2 regions of the Microbacterium sp. 4-7 genome follow, and region 1 is predicted to be linked to the other one. Evidence: riboswitches for the same ligand, from Rfam matches in the RefSeq annotation. Region 1 holds a riboswitch; the other holds the start of a gene.
The links. A riboswitch is a leader RNA that binds a small molecule or an ion and turns the genes downstream of it on or off. The one in region 1 is predicted to bind thiamine pyrophosphate.
Positions count from the first base shown of each region.

Region 2: it holds a riboswitch for thiamine pyrophosphate, as region 1 does, so the genes downstream of both, thiM (hydroxyethylthiazole kinase) here and BEP68_RS18310 (ECF transporter S component) in region 1, are expected to answer to the same signal.

Region 1 is NZ_MCRH01000008.1:69,231-78,015, forward strand. It holds gene BEP68_RS16790 (ABC transporter ATP-binding protein) at 1-1,039, shown strand, start outside; gene BEP68_RS16795 (ABC transporter ATP-binding protein) at 1,036-3,282, shown strand; gene BEP68_RS16800 (D-alanyl-D-alanine carboxypeptidase family protein) at 3,398-4,861, opposite strand; TPP riboswitch at 4,945-5,054, shown strand; gene BEP68_RS18310 (ECF transporter S component) at 5,048-5,704, shown strand; gene BEP68_RS16810 (ABC transporter ATP-binding protein) at 5,701-7,161, shown strand; gene BEP68_RS16815 (energy-coupling factor transporter transmembrane component T family protein) at 7,158-7,955, shown strand; gene BEP68_RS16820 (TerC family protein) at 8,193-8,785, shown strand, end outside.
Region 2 is NZ_MCRH01000007.1:15,141-23,925, forward strand. It holds gene thiD (bifunctional hydroxymethylpyrimidine kinase/phosphomethylpyrimidine kinase) at 1-1,922, opposite strand, end outside; gene thiM (hydroxyethylthiazole kinase) at 1,919-2,767, opposite strand; TPP riboswitch at 2,758-2,851, opposite strand; gene BEP68_RS14550 (NAD-dependent epimerase/dehydratase family protein) at 2,873-3,835, opposite strand; gene BEP68_RS14555 (DUF402 domain-containing protein) at 3,898-4,614, opposite strand; gene pheT (phenylalanine--tRNA ligase subunit beta) at 4,747-7,251, opposite strand; gene pheS (phenylalanine--tRNA ligase subunit alpha) at 7,251-8,291, opposite strand; gene BEP68_RS14570 (amino acid ABC transporter permease) at 8,340-8,785, opposite strand, start outside.

The DNA of each region.
Region 1 (8,785 bases):
CGGCCGCAAGGTCGGCTCGCTGTTCGTCCTGCTGTTCCCGCTGTTCATGCTCATCCTCAACGTCACGATCGTGGCGGTCGTGTGGTTCGGCGGCATCGAGGTCAACAGCGGCACGGTGCAGGTCGGCACGATCTTCGCCTTCATGCAGTACATCGGCCAGATCATGGGCGGCGTCATCATGGCCAGCTTCATGGCGATCATGATCCCGCGCGCGGCAGTGTCGGCCGAGCGCATCGGCGAGGTCCTCGAGACGCAGTCGAGCATGGTGCGGCCGGCCGACGGCGTGACCGACTTCCCGACACCCGGTTCGGTCGCCTTCGACGGCGTCGAGTTCACCTACCCGGGCGCCGACTCTCCCGTTCTCAAGGGCATCAGCTTCGCGGCCGAGCCCGGCGAGACGGTGGCGATCGTCGGATCGACCGGTGCTGGCAAGACGACCCTCGTGTCGTTGATCCCACGACTCTTCGACGTCTCCGGCGGAGCCGTCTTCGTCGGCGGCGCCGATGTGCGCGATGCCGACGTCGAGTCGCTGTGGGCGACCATCGGCCTCGTTCCGCAGCGTCCGTTCCTCTTCACCGGAACGGTGGCCTCGAACCTCCGGTACGGCCGCGAGGACGCGACCGATGAAGAGCTCTGGCATGCGCTGGAGATCGCTCAGGGACGCGACTTCGTCGAGGAGATGCCCCAGGGGCTCGACTCGAGGATCACCCAGGGCGGCACCAACGTCTCGGGCGGTCAGCGTCAGCGCCTGGCGATCGCCCGCGCGATCGTCCGTCAGCCGCAGATCCTGGTCTTCGACGACTCGTTCTCCGCGCTCGACCTCACCACCGACGCCCGACTGAGGCAGGCGCTGTGGCGTGAACTGCCGCACGTGACCAAGATCGTGGTCGCACAGCGCGTCTCATCCATCACCGATGCGGACCGCATCGTCGTCCTCGAAGGGGGCACCATGGTCGGCGTCGGCACGCACGAGGAGCTTCTCGAGACCAGCACGACCTACCGAGAGATCGTCGAATCGCAGCTGGGGGTGGACGCATGAGCGAGCAGGACGCTCCCCGGACCCGCCGCGGTCGCGCGGCCAAGGCTGCGGACACGACCACTGCGGTCGAGCCGGAGCTGACAGACGAAGAGAAGTACGAGGCCGAGCTCGCCGAGAAGGCGCGCCAGGACGGCGGCGGCTGGGACAGCGTCGCTCCCGGAAAGGCCGACAACTTCGGCAAGAGCTTCAGCCGGATGATCGGGCTGCTCAAGCCGTCGGCCGTCTGGTTCATCCTGGTGTCGATCGCCGGCGCCGTCGGCGTCGTGCTCACGGTCGCGGCGCCGAAGGTGCTCGGTGAGGCCACGAACCTCATCTACAAGGGCTTCATCTCCGTGCAGCTCGCGCAGGCGAACGGGGACTTCCCCGGGTTCCCCGCCGGCACTCCGCAGGACGATGTCGTCGCGGCACTCCGCCAGGGAGGGCAGGACGACTTCGCCAACCAGGTCGAGGCCCTCGGCGCCTTCCGTGTCGGTGACGGTGTCGACTTCGACGCGCTGCGGTGGATCATCATCGCCGTGCTGGCGATCTATGTCACCGCCGCCTTCCTCAGCTGGATCCAGGGTTACGTCATCAACGTCATCATGGTCCGCACCATGTGGCGTCTGCGCGAGCAGGTCGAGGCGAAGATCAACCGTCTGCCGCTGTCGTACTTCGACAAGGTGCAGCGCGGTGATCTGATCTCGCGCGTGACGAACGACATCGACAACATCACCCAGACCATGCAGCAGTCGCTGTCCGGCGCGATCACGGCCGTACTCACGGTCGTGGGCGTGCTGGTCCTGATGTTCTCGATCTCCTGGCAGCTCGCTCTCGTCGCGCTCGTGGCGCTCCCGCTCATGGGTGTGATCTTCGGCGTCATCGGCCCTCGCTCGCAGAAGGCCTTCGGCACGCAGTGGCGCAAGGTCGGCCGTCTGAACGCTCGCGTCGAAGAGGCCTTCTCCGGTCACGCGCTGGTCAAGGTCTTCGGTCGCGAGCAGGACGCGCTGGAGAAGTTCCAGGGCGAGAACGAGGAGCTGTTCCAGGCCAGCTTCAAGGCGCAGTTCCTCTCCGGCATCATCATGCCGGCGATGACCTTCGTCGGCAGCCTCACCTACGTGGGCATCGCGGTGCTCGGCGGTCTCATGGTCGCCAACGGGCAGCTGCGTCTCGGAGACGTGCAGGCGTTCATCCAGTACTCGCAGCAGTTCACGCAGCCGCTGTCCGAGCTCGGTGGGATGGCGGCCGTCGTGCAGTCCGGCACGGCATCGGCCGAGCGGGTGTTCGAGCTCCTCGACACCGAAGAGCAGGAAGCGGACGACGCGGATGCTCCGAAGCTCGCCGACGGCAAGGGCGTCGTGGAGTTCGAGAACGTCGCGTTCTCGTACACTCCCGACCGTCCGCTGATCACCGACCTCTCGTTCCGGGTCGAGCCCGGTCAGACGGTCGCGATCGTCGGTCCGACGGGAGCGGGCAAGACCACTCTCGTCAACCTCATCATGCGGTTCTACGAACTGAACGGCGGGCGCATCCTGCTCGACGGTCAGGACATCTCCGAGGTCACGCGTGACCAGCTGCGCTCTCGCACCGGCATGGTCCTGCAGGACCCGTGGCTGTTCGCCGGGAGCATCCGCGAGAACATCCGGTACGGACGCTCGACCGCGACCGACGACGAGGTTCTCGAAGCGGCGAAGGCGACCTACGTGGATCGCTTCGTGCATGCCCTCCCCGAGGGCTACGACACCGTGCTCGACGAAGACGCGTCGAACGTCTCGGCGGGCGAGCGACAGCTGATCACGATCGCGCGAGCGTTCGTGGCCCAGCCGTCGATCCTGATCCTCGATGAGGCCACGTCGGCGGTCGACACCCGCACCGAGCTGTTGCTGCAGCACGCGATGGCGGCGCTTCGACAGGGACGAACCTCGTTCGTGATCGCGCACCGCCTGTCGACCATCCGCGATGCCGACCTCATCCTCGTGATGGAGCACGGAGACATCGTCGAGAAGGGCACGCACGACGAGCTCATCGCCGCGCAGGGCGCCTACTGGCGCCTCTACCAGTCGCAGTTCGAACAGGCGGCGACCGACATCGACGCAGAGGACGCGCTCACCGGCTCGACTCCGGTCGTCATGAGCGGCGACGCCGAAGACGCGGCTGCGTCGGCACAGGTCGGCGTCTCGGTGGGGGCGCAGACTCCCGCTGCCGAGGCAGCGGCCGCGCAGGCAGTGGTCGAACGGCCGGATGCCGGAGGCTCCTCACGCGCCTGAAGCGCCAGAGCGCCTGAAGCGACAGAGCCCCTGAAGTGACAGAACGCCTCGCCTCCCGAATCCCGGGAGGCGAGGCGTTCTGCGTCCGTCGGGCTTTCGCTGGAGGGACGACGCGTCAGCGCTGGTCGGCCGTGATGCCGAGGAGTTCGAGGGGGTGGGTCAGCCGCCACCACGGGCTCGGGGCATCGACATCGTCGGCGAGCGACAGCGACGTCGTCACCGTGTTCAACGGCCCGACGCTCGTCATCGTGCCGACCTCGTCGCCCGCTTCGCGGTTGTCGCCGAGTGAGAAGTCCGTCGAGGCCTCGGCGACGGCGCCGTTCCACAGGACCACATCGGCATCCGCATCCGTGACGACATCGGTGCTCGCGCCCCACGCCGTGGTGACGGTGCCGACGACCGTGCCCTCGGCGACGGCGGGAGTCTGCTGCTCCAGCGCCGTCTCGACCTGCGTGAACAGCGAACGGGTCTCCGTGAGGCGCTGCGAGTCGTCGGCCTGACCGAGAACCGACGCGTACAGATGCACAGTCGTGTCGTCGACGGTGACGACCTTCGCGGTCAACAGGTTCCAGCTGTCGCCGAGCGTGCCGGTCTTGACGCCGACGACGCCGGGGTCCGCCAGCATCCCGTTCGTGTTCACCACCGTGCCCGCACCCGGAAGATCGACCGACGGAGTTCCGACGATGCCGGCGAAGACGGGGTTCTGCATCGCGATCTCGGCCAACGCGACGAGCGACTCGGGTGTGGCCCGGTTGCGGTCGTCGAAGCCCGACGGAGTGATGATCGTGATGTCGTCGAGACCACGGTCGCGCAGCCACACAGCTGCTGCGGCGGTGAACGACGACGGGGAACCCCAGATCTCCGCGGAGAGCCGGTCGATGTAGTTGTTGGCCGATCCGAGCAGCGTTCCCTGGAGGAGCTGGAACTCGGTGAGAGTGCCGCCCACGGGCACGTCGAGCGCGGACTGGTCGGAGCGGCGGTAGTCCCAGTAGGCCAGGTTGTCGGCTCGCGTGAACGAGAACTCGGGGCCCTGCTCGCCCACGGCGAGGGGCATCCGCTCGAGCACCATCAAGCTCGAGACGACCTTGGTGACGCTTGCGATCGCGGCAGCGTCGAGCGACGATGACGTCGTGCCGATGCCGCCGATCCCCACGGCAGCGCTTCCCTGGGCAGGGAAGGTGATCGCGGCAGCGGGCGCTGCGACGGGGGCGAGCTCGACGGCCTGAACCGTCGGCGCGACCTCGTGCAACGGCCACAGCATGGCCGATCCGGCGTAGGTGCCGAGCAAGCCGACGAGAACGCCGAGCGGCACCAGCACGCCGGGCCGGGCGATCGCCGGGCGCAGGTGCGCTCCGGTCAGCAGCGCACCGCCGCTCTCAACGGCCGGCGCGTCATCGAGCGCGTCGGTCGCCGGGTGCTGGGCCACGTCGACCGGGTCGACCCACGTCAGGGGAGTGCCGCCGCTGTCTTCCTCCGCCCACTGCGCGGGGGGAGTCGCCTCAGGAGTGAAGATCGCAGAGACGTCGTCATCCGCAGGAACGGCGGAGGCGGTGGCCTCGGCGGAATCGGGAGCGGTCACCTCCTCACGGTACCGAACTCGTGCGGGGATCCGTGTCGCTGCAGCGGGAGAGGACGAGGGGTGTCGCCTCTGGGTAAGATCGTGGGTACAACCACGGGAGTCCGGCGAGCCGGGCTGAGAGGGAGCGAATCGCGCTTCGACCGTCGAACCTGATCTGGGTCATGCCAGCGCAGGGAGGAGTCACAGATGAGTACATCCACGTCCGGATCCACCACGGGATCGGCATCGGCCACGCAGTCGTCGACGGGCCTCGGTCGCCCGCAGCTCTGGCGCTGGCGGGTCGTCGACATCGTCGTGGCGAGTGTCATCGCCGTCGCATGCGCGATGATCTTCCTGCTCTGGAACGTCGGCTACGAGGTGCCGAGCAGCATCCTGACGCCGCTGCTCCCCGGTGTTCAGGGCCTGCTCGCCGGCCCCTGGCTGATCGCCGGAGTGCTCGGCGGTCTGATCATCCGCAAGCCCGGTGCCGCTCTGTACACCGAGCTGGTCGCCGCGATCATCTCAGCACTCGTCGGCAACGCGTGGGGCCCGCTCACGATCGTCTCGGGCCTCGTACAGGGTCTCGGCGCAGAGCTGGTGTTCCTGATCTTCCTGTACGGCGTCTGGCGGCTGCCTGTCGCGATGCTGGCTGGTGCCGGTGCGGGTCTCGCCTGCGGCATCAACGACCGCATCCTCTGGTACGCCGGCGCCGACACGCTCTTCACGAGCGTCTACATCGTCTCGACGACCATCTCGGGCGCGGTCATCGCCGGACTCGGGGCGTGGTTGATCGCACGAGGCCTCGCCGCCACGGGCGCCCTCAGCCGGTTCGCCGCCGGCCGCGAGGTCACCGCACGGGTGTGAGCTCGCTCACGACGCCCGCCACCCTCGAAGCCCGTGGCTGGGGGTGGCGGTACGCGACGCGACGGCGCTGGGCGGTGCGCGACGTCGACCTGCGCATCGAGCCGGGGGAGCGGGTGCTGCTGCTCGGCGCCTCCGGCTCGGGCAAGTCGACGCTGCTCCAGGGGTTCGGTGGGGTGCTCGGCGGTGCGGATGAGGGCGAGGCGCACGGTGCGCTGCTCGTCGACGGCGTGCCGCCCACCGACGCCCGGGGACGGGTCGGGATGGTCCTGCAGGACCCCGATACGCAGACGATCCTCGCGAGGGTCGGCGACGACGTCGCCTTCGGCTGCGAGAACCTCGGCGTACCCCGAGACGAGATCTGGCAGCGGGTGCGCGCGGCGCTGGACGCCGTAGAGCTCGACGTCGCCCTCGATCGATCCACGGCCGCGCTGTCGGGCGGTCAGAAGCAGCGCCTCGCCCTCGCCGGCGTGCTCGCGATGCGACCGGGTGCCATCCTGCTCGACGAACCGACGGCGAACCTCGACCCCGAGGGGGTGCGGGACGTACGGGATGCCGTGGCCGCCGCCCTCGATGCAACGAGTGCGACCCTCGTGGTCATCGAGCATCGCATCGACATCTGGCTGCCGCTCGTGACCCGGGTGATCGTGCTCGGCGCCGAGCCGGATGGAACGGTCGTGCTCGCCGACGGCAGCCCGGACGCGGTCCTCGGCGCTCGGGGCGCGGAGCTCGCGGCATCCGGTGTCTGGGTTCCCGGGCACCCGCCCGCCGTCCCGCCCGCACCGGCGCAGTGGCCGGGAGCGACGCTGCTGGAGGCCCGTGGTCTCACCGTGTCTCGCAGGCGCGGGCTCGCCGTCGCCGGTCCGTTCGACGTCGATGTGCGTGCCGGAGAGGTGCTCGGGGTCACCGGTGCGAACGGCGCAGGCAAATCGACGCTCGGGCTCACGCTCGCGGGATTGATCCCGGCCGAAGAGGGTCGGGTCGCCGCTCTGCCGCCCCTCGCCGCCGGAGAGAAGCCGGATCCCATCCACTGGTCGTCGCGCGCCCTGCTCACGCGCATCGCGTCGGTCATGCAGACGCCCGAGCACCAGCTGCTCGCCAAGACCGTGCGCGACGAGCTGTCGGTCGGGCCGCGGGCGCTGAAGCTGCCGGACGCCGAGATCGCCTCCCGAGTCGACGACCTGCTCGAAAGACTGCGGCTCACCTCGCTCGCCGCCGCCAATCCCTACACCCTGTCGGGCGGAGAGAAGCGGCGGCTCACGGTCGCCGCCGCCCTCGCCACGCGGCCCCGGATGCTGGTGCTCGACGAGCCCACCTTCGGGCAGGATGCGACGACCTGGGCCGAACTCGTCGGCCTGATCGCACGTCTGCGCGACGAGGGCACGGCGATCGTGGCGATCAGTCATGACGAGGCCGTGCTCGAGGCTCTGCACGCTCGGCGCATCGAGGTGGGACGATGATCGATCCGCTGACCGCCCGCGTCGAACGGTCCGGTCCGATCGCCCCGCGCTCGGCCCTCGCGAAACTCATCGCGGCGCTCCTCATCGCCCTGCCCCTCGTGCTGACGATCGACGTGGTGTCGGCATCCGTCGCCCTGCTGCTCGAGATCCCTCTGCTCGTGCTCGCAGGCCTGCGCGCGAAGGAGTTCTGGACCCGCACCGCGGTGCTGTGGATCGCGGCGCCGCTCAGTGCGGGCACGATCGCTCTCTACGGCGCGACCAGCGGCACCGTGCATGTCGAGTGGCTCGTCGTGCGCATCAGCGACGGGTCGCTCGCGCTCGCTGCGGCGACCGCCGTGCGCGTGCTCGCGATCGGACTCCCCGCGGTGGTGCTCTTCATCACGGTCGACCCCACCGACCTCGCCGACGACCTGGCGCAGCGGGTGAGGCTGCCTGCGCGATTCGTCGTCGGCGCGCTCGCGGGGATGCGGATGCTGGGCCTGCTCGTCGACGACTGGCGGGCGCTCTCTCTCGCGCGGCGTGCGCGCGGGGTGGCCGACGAGGGGCGGGTCCGTCGTGCGCTCGGCATGGCGTTCGCGCTGTTCGTGCTGGCGATCCGTCGTGGATCGTCGCTGGCGACGGCCATGGAGGCTCGCGGCTTCGGCGGTGCGGCACCGCGTTCGTGGGCGCGGGAGTCGAGGTGGGACCGACGCGACACGGCGCTGGTCGTCGTCGCGGCGGTGATCCCGGTGGTGGCGATCGCGGCGGCGGTGCTCACGGGTGCGTGGAACTTCATCCTCGGCCCGACCGCCTGACGAGCCCACGACCTGACATCGCCGCCCGAACCACCGGAACCGGAAGCATCCACTCAGCTTTCTCATAGCTGGAATGCCGATGTATTCGCTAGCATCGAGTGAACCCAAGGGGAGTACTCCACCACGGGCGGCTCGTCATTACGGATGTCCCTGCATCCCGGGTCCCCGGTCCTCGTTCTCGAGGATGGAGAAGACCTTGGCGTCGACCTCGTCACGCCTCGTCTTCTGGAGACCTCCTTGAATATCACCCCCCTCGTGTGGATCATCACGATCGCCGTCACGATCGCCTTCTTCGTGTACGAGTTCTTCGCGCACGTGCGAAAGCCCCATGAGCCCACCATCGGCGAGTCCGCCCGCTGGTCGGCGTTCTACATCGGTCTGGCACTGCTGTTCGGCGTCGGCATCGGCACCGTGTCGGGCTGGACGTACGGCGGTGAGTACTTCGCCGGGTACCTGACCGAGAAGGCGCTGTCGATCGACAACCTCTTCGTCTTCCTCATCGTGATGACCGGCTTCGCCGTGCCGCGCATCTATCAGCAGAAGGTGCTGATGATCGGCATCGTCATCGCGCTCATCATGCGCGGTGGATTCATCGCGCTCGGCGCCACGCTGATCGAGAACTTCTCCTGGATCTTCTACCTCTTCGGTGCGCTGCTGCTGTTCCTGGCCTACCGCCAGGCGTTCGCACAGGGCGACCACAACCCGGCCAACGGCCGATTCATGCGCTTCGTGCGCCGTATCCTGCCGGTGAGCGACGAGTACAACGGCGACCGTCTGACCGTGCAGCGCGACGGCAAGCGATTCTTCACGCCGATGTTCCTCGTGATCAT
Region 2 (8,785 bases), on a different contig from region 1:
TCCCCCGCGTGCAGGCGGGTTCCGAGATCGGTGTACAGCCAGAAGCACGGCAGCACGGCCGCGATGAGCTCGGCGTAGTCGCCGCCGAAGGCCACGGAGCGCAGGTGGTCGAGGTACGCGACGGTCGCAGGCGCCGGATCGACGGCGAAGGTCGCCGCTTCCACTCCCGCGCCCGGCGCCAGCCACGATGCATGGAGCTCGAGCTCTCCGGTGATCGCCCCCTGCGCCGACTGAGCCCAGAACGCCTGCTCGTGCGGTGTGGGCGCGATCCGCGCGGCCGCTGCGAGCACTCGGGCGTACTCCGGGAGATACAGCGCATCCTGTCGGAGGTAGAAGAGGAACCGTTCGCGGTCGAGAGTCCCGTCGGCCAGAGCGCGGATGAAGGACAGCTCGTCGATGTCGGCCCGCACGTGCGCGATCCGGTCCCACCACCGATCGCGGAGGTCGGCACGCTCGGGTGCGGCCTCGAGTCCCCCTCGTCGCCAGAGGCCGCCGAAGTGGTTCACCGGTCCGTGACCGCTCCCGATGTCGAGCGCATCGCTCTGCCTCAGGGATTCCCGCAGCCAGGTCCTCGCCGATTCCACCGCGTCGACAGGGGACTCCCCTCCGGCGAGGCGGGTGGCGAGGGCCGACGACAGGGAGCATCCGGTGCCGTGCGTGTTGTGTGTCATGATGCGCGACCCGGGATAGCCGTGTCTGACGCCTCCGGCGACATCGATCAACGCGTCCGGAACGTCGTCGCCGTCGAGGTGCCCTCCCTTGACGAGCACCGCCCCGCCGATGCGGGCGGAGAGCTCGGCCCCGGCCTCGAGCGCGTCGTCCCACCCCGTGATCGGACGATCGGAGAGCGCGGCGAGCTCGGCGAGGTTGGGCGTCACGACATGAGCGCGCTCGAGGAGGCCGCAGAGTGCGCGCTCGGCATCCTCATCGAGCAGGCGATCACCGCTGGTCGCGACCATGACCGGGTCGAGCACGACGATCGGCGGACGGACGGCGTCGAGCCAGGCGGCGACGGTGGCGATCACCTCCGTGTTCGCCAGCATCCCGATCTTCACCGCGTCGATGACGATGTCGTCCGAGATGGCATCGAGCTGCTGCCGGAGGAACTCGGCAGGAGGCACGTGCACCGCTCGGACTCCCCTGGTGTTCTGCGCCGTGAGCGCCGTGACAGCCGCCATGCCATAGCCCCCGTTCGCGGCGATCGACTTGAGATCGGCCTGGATCCCCGCCCCGCCCGACGGGTCGCTCCCCGCGATGCTGAGCACGCGAGGTGTGCCCGAAGCCCTCCATCGGCTGAGGAATGCCCGGGCCGTCCTCGTCGGATCGACGGCGGCGCAGATGGCGGAGACGACGGCGAGCCCCGCCGCACCCGCATCCCGAAGGCGCTCGATGTCGTCGATTCCCACGCCGCCGATGGCGACGCATGGCAGTGCGGTCCTCGCGGCGAGCGCACCGAAGCCGTCGATTCCCAGGGCCGGCGGGTGATCCGGCTTGGTGGCGGTGGGACGGATCACGCCGACGCCGAGATAGTCGACCGTTCCCGCCGGCAGCGCGGCCACGGCGTCGAGATGCTCCGACGTGTTCGCCGTCAACCCGATGATCGCCTCGGGTCCCAGCCGCTCGCGTGCCCGCAGCACCGATACGTCGCCCTGGCCGAGGTGCACGCCGTCGACCCGCGCTCCCCTGGCGCGAGCGATCAGCGCCGCCTCGACGCGGTCGTTCACCACGAGCAGTGCACGGCCGTCGATCACCCGTGAGAGCTCGATCAACTGATCGGCGGTCTCGGCATCCGTCGCGTCCTTGTCGCGCAGCTGGACGATGCGCACGCCCCCGTCGACGGCGAGTCGCACCGTCTCCACGACGCCCCGCGCGCCGCAGAGGGTGGGATCCGTGACGAGGTAGAGGGAGAGGTCCGCGATCACAGCGCGTGCTCCTGCACACGCGCGGCGACGGCGAGGTCCTCCGGCTGCACGGCGGCGAGCGCGTCGAGCAGTGCGACGGCGAAGCTGCCGGGGCCCGGGGCCCGCGCCGCGGCGCGCTCGGCGGCGATCGTGTACACGAGGCTCGCCGCCGAGACGGCGGTGAGCGGATCCGCAGCGGTCGAGCGCGCCGCACCGAGGAACGCCGCCATGACAGCACCCAGCGCGCATCCGCCGCCGGTGACACGGGTGAGCAGTTCATGACCGTTCGCGATGCGGAGCAATCGTGCTCCATCCGTCACCAGGTCGACCGGTCCCGACACCGCGACCACCGCGCCGTGCCGCGAAGCGAGTGCGAGTGCCGCTTCGGCCGCGGCATCGGTCGTGTCCGTCGCATCGACGCCGCGCCCCCCAGCGCTGAGCCCCGCGAGGGCGAGGATCTCCGAGGCGTTCCCCCTGATCGCCGTGGGGCGTGCGTCGGCCAGCTCGTGCGCGAGTGCCGTGCGCACCGGCAGCGCGCCGATCGCGACGGGATCCAGCACCCACGGAGTACCTGCGGCGAGGGCTCCTGCCGCGGCTTCACGGCTCGCCGCACGCTGCTCCGGAGTCGGCGTACCGAGGTTGATCAGCACCCCGGAGGCCACCCCGGCGAACATCCCCGCCTCACCGACGATGTCGACCATCGCCGGCGCCGCGCCGAGGGCGAGCAGCACGTTCGCGGTGAAGCCCGTGACGACGCTGTTGGTGATGCAATGGGTCAAGGGTGGGCTGTCGCGCAGCCCTGTCAGGAGCTCAGCCGCCGAGGTGGCCAAGGTCGATTCGGAATCAGGACGCAGACGATCGCTCAACGCGACATCCCTTCGCTAGTACGAACTAGATCAGGTTCGACGGGTCTGTTCTCAGCCGCGGATGCGGCACCCCGTGTCACTGATCGCAGTCTAGCGAGGCCCCGATCAGTCGAGCAGCTGCAACAGCGCGAGTTCGTCGCCGCGAGTGAGCCCTGCCCGCCGGTCCCGATCCATGCCGCGCGCCTGCTCGTCATCGACCACGGCGGCGATCGTCTCGTCGAGCGGACGAAGCCGACCTCCTGCCGCGCGGTAGCGGGCGTTCGACCTGGTCATGAATCCGGTCATCTCGCTCGGCAGCCACAGCGGCAGCGACCGCTCCCCCGCCCAATACGCCACACCGTGCTCGACGAGCCCGGCGTCAGATGCCGCGACCGTGTCTCCCCGGTGCCCCGCACGTCTGCGCACGGCGTCGAGGACCTCGCCCAGCCGATGCCGATCGCCGATCGTGTTGATCACACCGGTGGCCCTCGTGGTGGCGACGAACTCGGACAGGTCGTCGACGTCGATCACCTGCACGTCTCGCTCCTCGACAGGCGGAAGCAGCACGGGGCCGTCCTCGGCACGCAGAAAAGCGGTAGCCCAGTACCCGAAACGATCGCTCGGGTCGTCCGCCCCGACGATCAATCCCGGGCGCACGATCAGGGTGCGGTCGCCGAGTGCACGCACGGCGTCCTCGGCGGCCACCTTCTGCCGGCCGTACTCGTCGTCTCCCCTCTCAGCCGGCGGATGCAGCGTCGCCGACTCGTCTGCACCGACGGTCTCCTCGTCGGAGTATGCCGACATCGACGAGACGTACGTCCAGCGGCCCGCTCGCTCACCGAGTGCCGCGACCGCAGCGGAGACGTGGGCCGCGTTCGACGAGACGTCGATCACGTGATCCCACTCCCGACCGGACACCGTATCGTAGGCGTCCGCCGCGTCACGATCGGCCAGCACCAGGCTCGCGCCCTCCGGAGACGGGCGTCCTCCGCGCGCCAGGCACATCACCGTCGCCCCGCTCAGGAGCAGCCGTCTGGCGATGCGGCCGGACAGCCAGCCGGTGCCGCCGAGGATCAGAACATCCGTCATGACCCCATGCCACCATCTTCGCCGCGCGAGGGGAAGGGTCTTCCGCTCAGGGCGGATGCCGGTCAGCTCGTGCGAAGATCCGACAGGCCGGACAGTTCCGGGACCGTCCACGAGGGATCCGGGCGCCAGTCGCGCCATTCGGCGTCGAACGGCCAGTCACCGTGATGGAAGGACTCGATCGCCGCGTCCGCGTGTCGTTCGATCTGCGCGGCCTGCTCAGAGGTGAGACGTCCCTGCTCGACGGCCGCGATCACCTCGTCCTCGTCCTTGAGGTGCACCTGACCGTCCGCCTGGATCTCCACGTCGAGGATGTGATCCGATGAATACGTGTCGCGGTCGGTGCGCAGATGCGCGTTCTCGAGATTCACGTACCACCCGGCGAACTCCCACTCGGGACCGCTCACATCGCTCCAGAACAGCCACACCGACCACGCCGCACCGGCCGGAGCGATGCGGAGGATGCCGTTGCCCCACCACTCCTCCACGATCCGGGTACGCGGATCGAGCCACCGACGCTCGAGCGGAACGGTCCGGATGCGCTCGCCCGCCGGAGTGCCCTGCCCCTCCTGAAGCGTGCCCGGAGCGAGCCATGCCACCAGACCGCGTTCATCGTCGCGGACCACCCGCATGGGCGTGATGGTCGACGCATCGCCGGGCTGCCAGCCGGGCTTGCGGTAGTGCCAGGAGATCTGGTCGCCGGGTTCGAGGAACGGCGCTTCACCCATCGGTCGGACACCATCGGGAACCGCCGCGGGAGTGCTGTGGGGCAGGATGCTCATCCCGACACGGTACCTCGCAGGTCCACCGCGCTCAGGTCGGCTCGGCGGCGTCGGCAGCATCTTGAGAGCACACGCGCACGCGGACCGCACCGTTCGAGTGCGGTCCGCGTGCGGGTCGGTTCAGGCGGAGCTTCAGTCGCGCAGGGTCGCGTCGAAGCGCTCAGCTGCGACAGAGACACCCGCGAGCTTCGCCTCTGTCGCCTCGGCTGCGGTGAGTGTGCGGTCGTCCGCGCGGAAGCGCAGCGCGAAGGTGAGACTCTTCTGACCATCCGCGACGCCGTCCCCCCGGTAGTCGTCGACGAGGCGGATCGACTCGAGAAGCGCACCGGCGCCCTCGGTGAGCGCAGCGCGCACGTCGCCCGCCGGCACATCAGCGCCGACCACCAGCGACACGTCCTGTGTCGCAGCGGGGAACGTCGACAGCGAGGCGGCGACCGCACGGTTCCCGCCGAGCGCGATGACCTCGTCGAGGTCGAGCTCGAGCACGGTGGCACGACCGGGAAGGTCTGCTCCGGCGGCGACCTGGGGGTGGAGTTCGCCGACGTAGCCGATCTCGACGTCGCCGACGGAGAGCACGCCAGCGCGTCCGGGGTGCAGTGCCGCGCGCTGCCCCTGCACCACATCGAGGTCGACTCCGGCTGCAGCCGCGATGACTCTGGCGGCGTCGAGCGCCTCGGAGAGCCCGTAGGGCTCCGCGGCGCGTCCCGGCTGCTTGGTCACGACGTTGCCCGTGAACAGCGCCGCGACATGACGGTGCTGCGGTGGGATCGACGCGTTCAGTTCGGCGAGCGTGTCGTCCGACGGACGCTCGCCGAGCGGCGGCACCTCGTCCGTGCCGTACTCGACACCCGGCTCGGGCAGGAACACGACTCCGGTCTCGAACAGCGCGAGGTCCGTGAGGCCGCGCGAGATGTTGCGGTGCGCGGTCTGCAGAAGCCCGGGGATCAGCGATCGACGCAGGAACGGAGCGGAGCCGTCGAGCGGGTTCGCGAGCCGGATGCTGGGCAGATGCTCTCCCGACGCCGAGCCGTGCAGGTCGTTCTCCGCCTCCGTCGTGAAGGGGAACGAGGGCGTCTCGACGAGACCGGCAGCCGCCAGCGCGTCCGCGACGCGGCGACGACCCTGCTGGTGTGAGGTGAGACCGCGGCCGGACGGCGGCGTCGGCAGTACGGACGGGATGCGGTCGAGACCGTGGATGCGAGCGACCTCTTCGGCGAGAGACCACTTGTCGGTGAGGTCGGGACGCCAGGTCGGCGGGATCACGGTCCACCCGGCATCCGACCCGGAGACCTCTGCGCCGATGGTCGTGAGCGCGCCGGCGATCTCGTCGTCGGAGTAGTCGACGCCGATGAGCCCCTGCACGAATCCGCGCGGGAGGTCGATGTCCGCGACGAAGACCTCGGCGAACAGAGCGCCGCCCTCGTCGGTGAGCGTGCCGCCGGCGAATTCGACCATCAGGTCGGCTGCACGGCGGGCGGCCACGAACGGCACGAGCGGGTCGACACCGCGCTCGAACCGCTTGGATGCCTCGCTGGGCAGCTTGTGACGGCGTGCGGTGCGGGCGATCGTCACAGGGTCGAAGGTCGCAGCCTCGATCAGCACGTTGTGCGTCGTGTCGCTCATCTCGGTCGTGCCGCCGCCCATGACGCCGGCGAGACCGATGGGACCCGACTCGTCGGTGATCAGGAGGTCCTCGACGTGGAGCTTCCGCTCCTGGCCGTCGAGGGTCGTCATCGTCTCACCGGCCGTCGCACGACGCACGGTGATGCCACCGGAGAGCCTGTCGAGGTCGTACCCGTGCAGCGGCTGCCCCAATTCGAGCATCACGTAGTTGGTGATGTCGATCAGGATGCCGAGCGAGCGCATGCCGGCGAGCGACAGCCGCGCGATCATCCACGGCGGGGTCGGCCGCGCGGGGTCGACGTCGCGGACGACGCGCGTGACGAACTCGCTGGCGCCGACGCGGCCGCGTACGGGGGCTGCATCGTCGACGATCGCCGTGTGACCGGCGCCCGGCTGGAGCTCGGCGAAGTCGCGCTCGGCCGGGTCGCGGAACGGTGCTCCGGTCGCGTGGGAGTACTCACGGGCGACACCGCGCAGCGAGAACGCGTACCCGCGGTCGGGCGTGACGTTGATCTCGACCGCGACATCGTCGAGTCCGAGCAGGCTGATGGCGTCTGTGCCGACGGGGGCATCGATACCGAGGTCCGCGAGGACGAGGATGCCGTTGTGCTCGTCGCCGAGCCCCAGCTCACGCGCAGAGGCGATCATGCCGTCGGACACGTGCCCGTAGGTCTTGCGGGCGGCGATCGGGAACGGCCCCGGCAGCACCGCACCGGGAAGCGTCACGACGACCTTGTCACCCGCGACGAAGTTGTGCGCGCCGCAGACGATTCCACGGATTCCGCCGTTCGCCTCACCGACATCGACCTGGCACCAGTTGATCGTCTTGCCGTTGGACTGCGGCTCGGCCTCGAGCGAGACGACCTGTCCGACGACGACGGGACCCGAGATCTCGAAGCGGTGGACGTCCTCCTCCTCGAATCCGACGGTCACGAGCGCTGCGAGGACGTCTTCCGGTGTCGTATCCGCTGCCAGATCGACGTACTCACGCAGCCACGAAAGCGGGACGCGCATCACACCACCATCCCGTACTGCTCGCTGAAACGGACATCGCCCTCTGCCATGTCCCGCATGTCCTGCACATCGCTGCGGAACATGAGTCCCCGCTCGACGCCCATTCCGAACGCGAAGCCGCTGTAGACGTCGGGATCGATCCCCGCCGCACGGAGCACGTTCGGGTTGATCATGCCGCAGCCGCCCCACTCGATCCAACGGGCGCCGCCCTTGAAGGTGGGGTGCCAGAGGTCGAGCTCGGCCGACGGCTCGGTGAAGGGGAAGAAGTTCGTGCGGAAGCGCGTCTTGGCCTCGGGGCCGAAGAGCTGACGCGCGACGTGGTCGAGCGTTCCCTTGAGATGCGCCATCGAGATGCCCTTGTCGACGACGAGTCCTTCGAACTGGGTGAAGACGGGGAGGTGCGTCGCGTCGAACTCGTCGGTGCGGTACACGCGGCCGGGGCAGAGCACGTAGATCGGCACCTCGCGGTCGAGCATCGAGCGCACCTGCACGGGGCTCGTGTGCGTGCGCATGACGAGGTGGCGCGACGGCGGGTCGACGTAGAAGGTGTCCTGTTCCTGACGGGCGGGGTGGTCGACGTCGAAGTTCAGAGCGTCGAAGTTGAACCACTCGTGCTCGAGCTCGGGTCCTTCCGCGATCTCCCAGCCCATGCCCACGAAGATGTCCGAGATCTGCTCACTCAGCAGGGTCAGCGGGTGCCGGGCGCCGACGCGCGTGCGCGAGGGGATCGCCGTGATGTCCAGCCGCTCGGCCTCGAGGCGCTCAGCGACCTCCGCGGCGGCGAGCTCCTCCTCCTTGGCGGCGAGGGCCTTGGTGACCTGACCGCGGCCCTGGCCGACGAGCTTGCCGAAGGCGGCCTTGTTCTCGGGGGCGACCTGACGCATCGAGGCGTTCAGGACAGCGAGCGGCGATCCGTCGGCGACGTGCGCGGCGCGAGCGGCTTTCAGTTCGGTCGTATCGGCGGCTGCGGCGATCGCTTCGAGCGCGGCCGCCACGGCGGCTTCGACCGCTTCCGGGGTGATTTCGGGAGACTCAGACACGAGACAGGAGTCTACCGGCGCGAGGCGGTCGCCCCGCGCCGGTGGACATCACTTCGGATCGGAGCTGTCCAGCCCGCCTACACCACCGGTGCCGCCGAAGCCGCTGCCCCCGCGCTGCAGGGTGATGAGCTCGGTGTCGGTGCCGTCGCCGTGCTGGCGGGGATCCTCTGCCGCGTGGATCGCCTTCACCTTCGGCGAGCGACGGGTCTGGATCTCCACCCACTTCGCGATGCCCGACAGGATGAGGCACATGACGATGTAGATGCCGCCGATGACGAAGGCCGACTGCAGGATCGGGCGACCCTGCTGCGACGTCAGCTGCTTCGCGTAGTACAGCAGCTCGGGGTACGTGATGATGAAGCCCAGAGCGGTGTCCTTCATCGTGACGACCAGCTGCGCGACGATCACCGGGAGCATCGCCCGGATCGCCTGCGGCAGGAGGATGAGACGCATCACGCCGCTCTTGCGGAGTCCGATCGCGTAGCCCGCCTCTT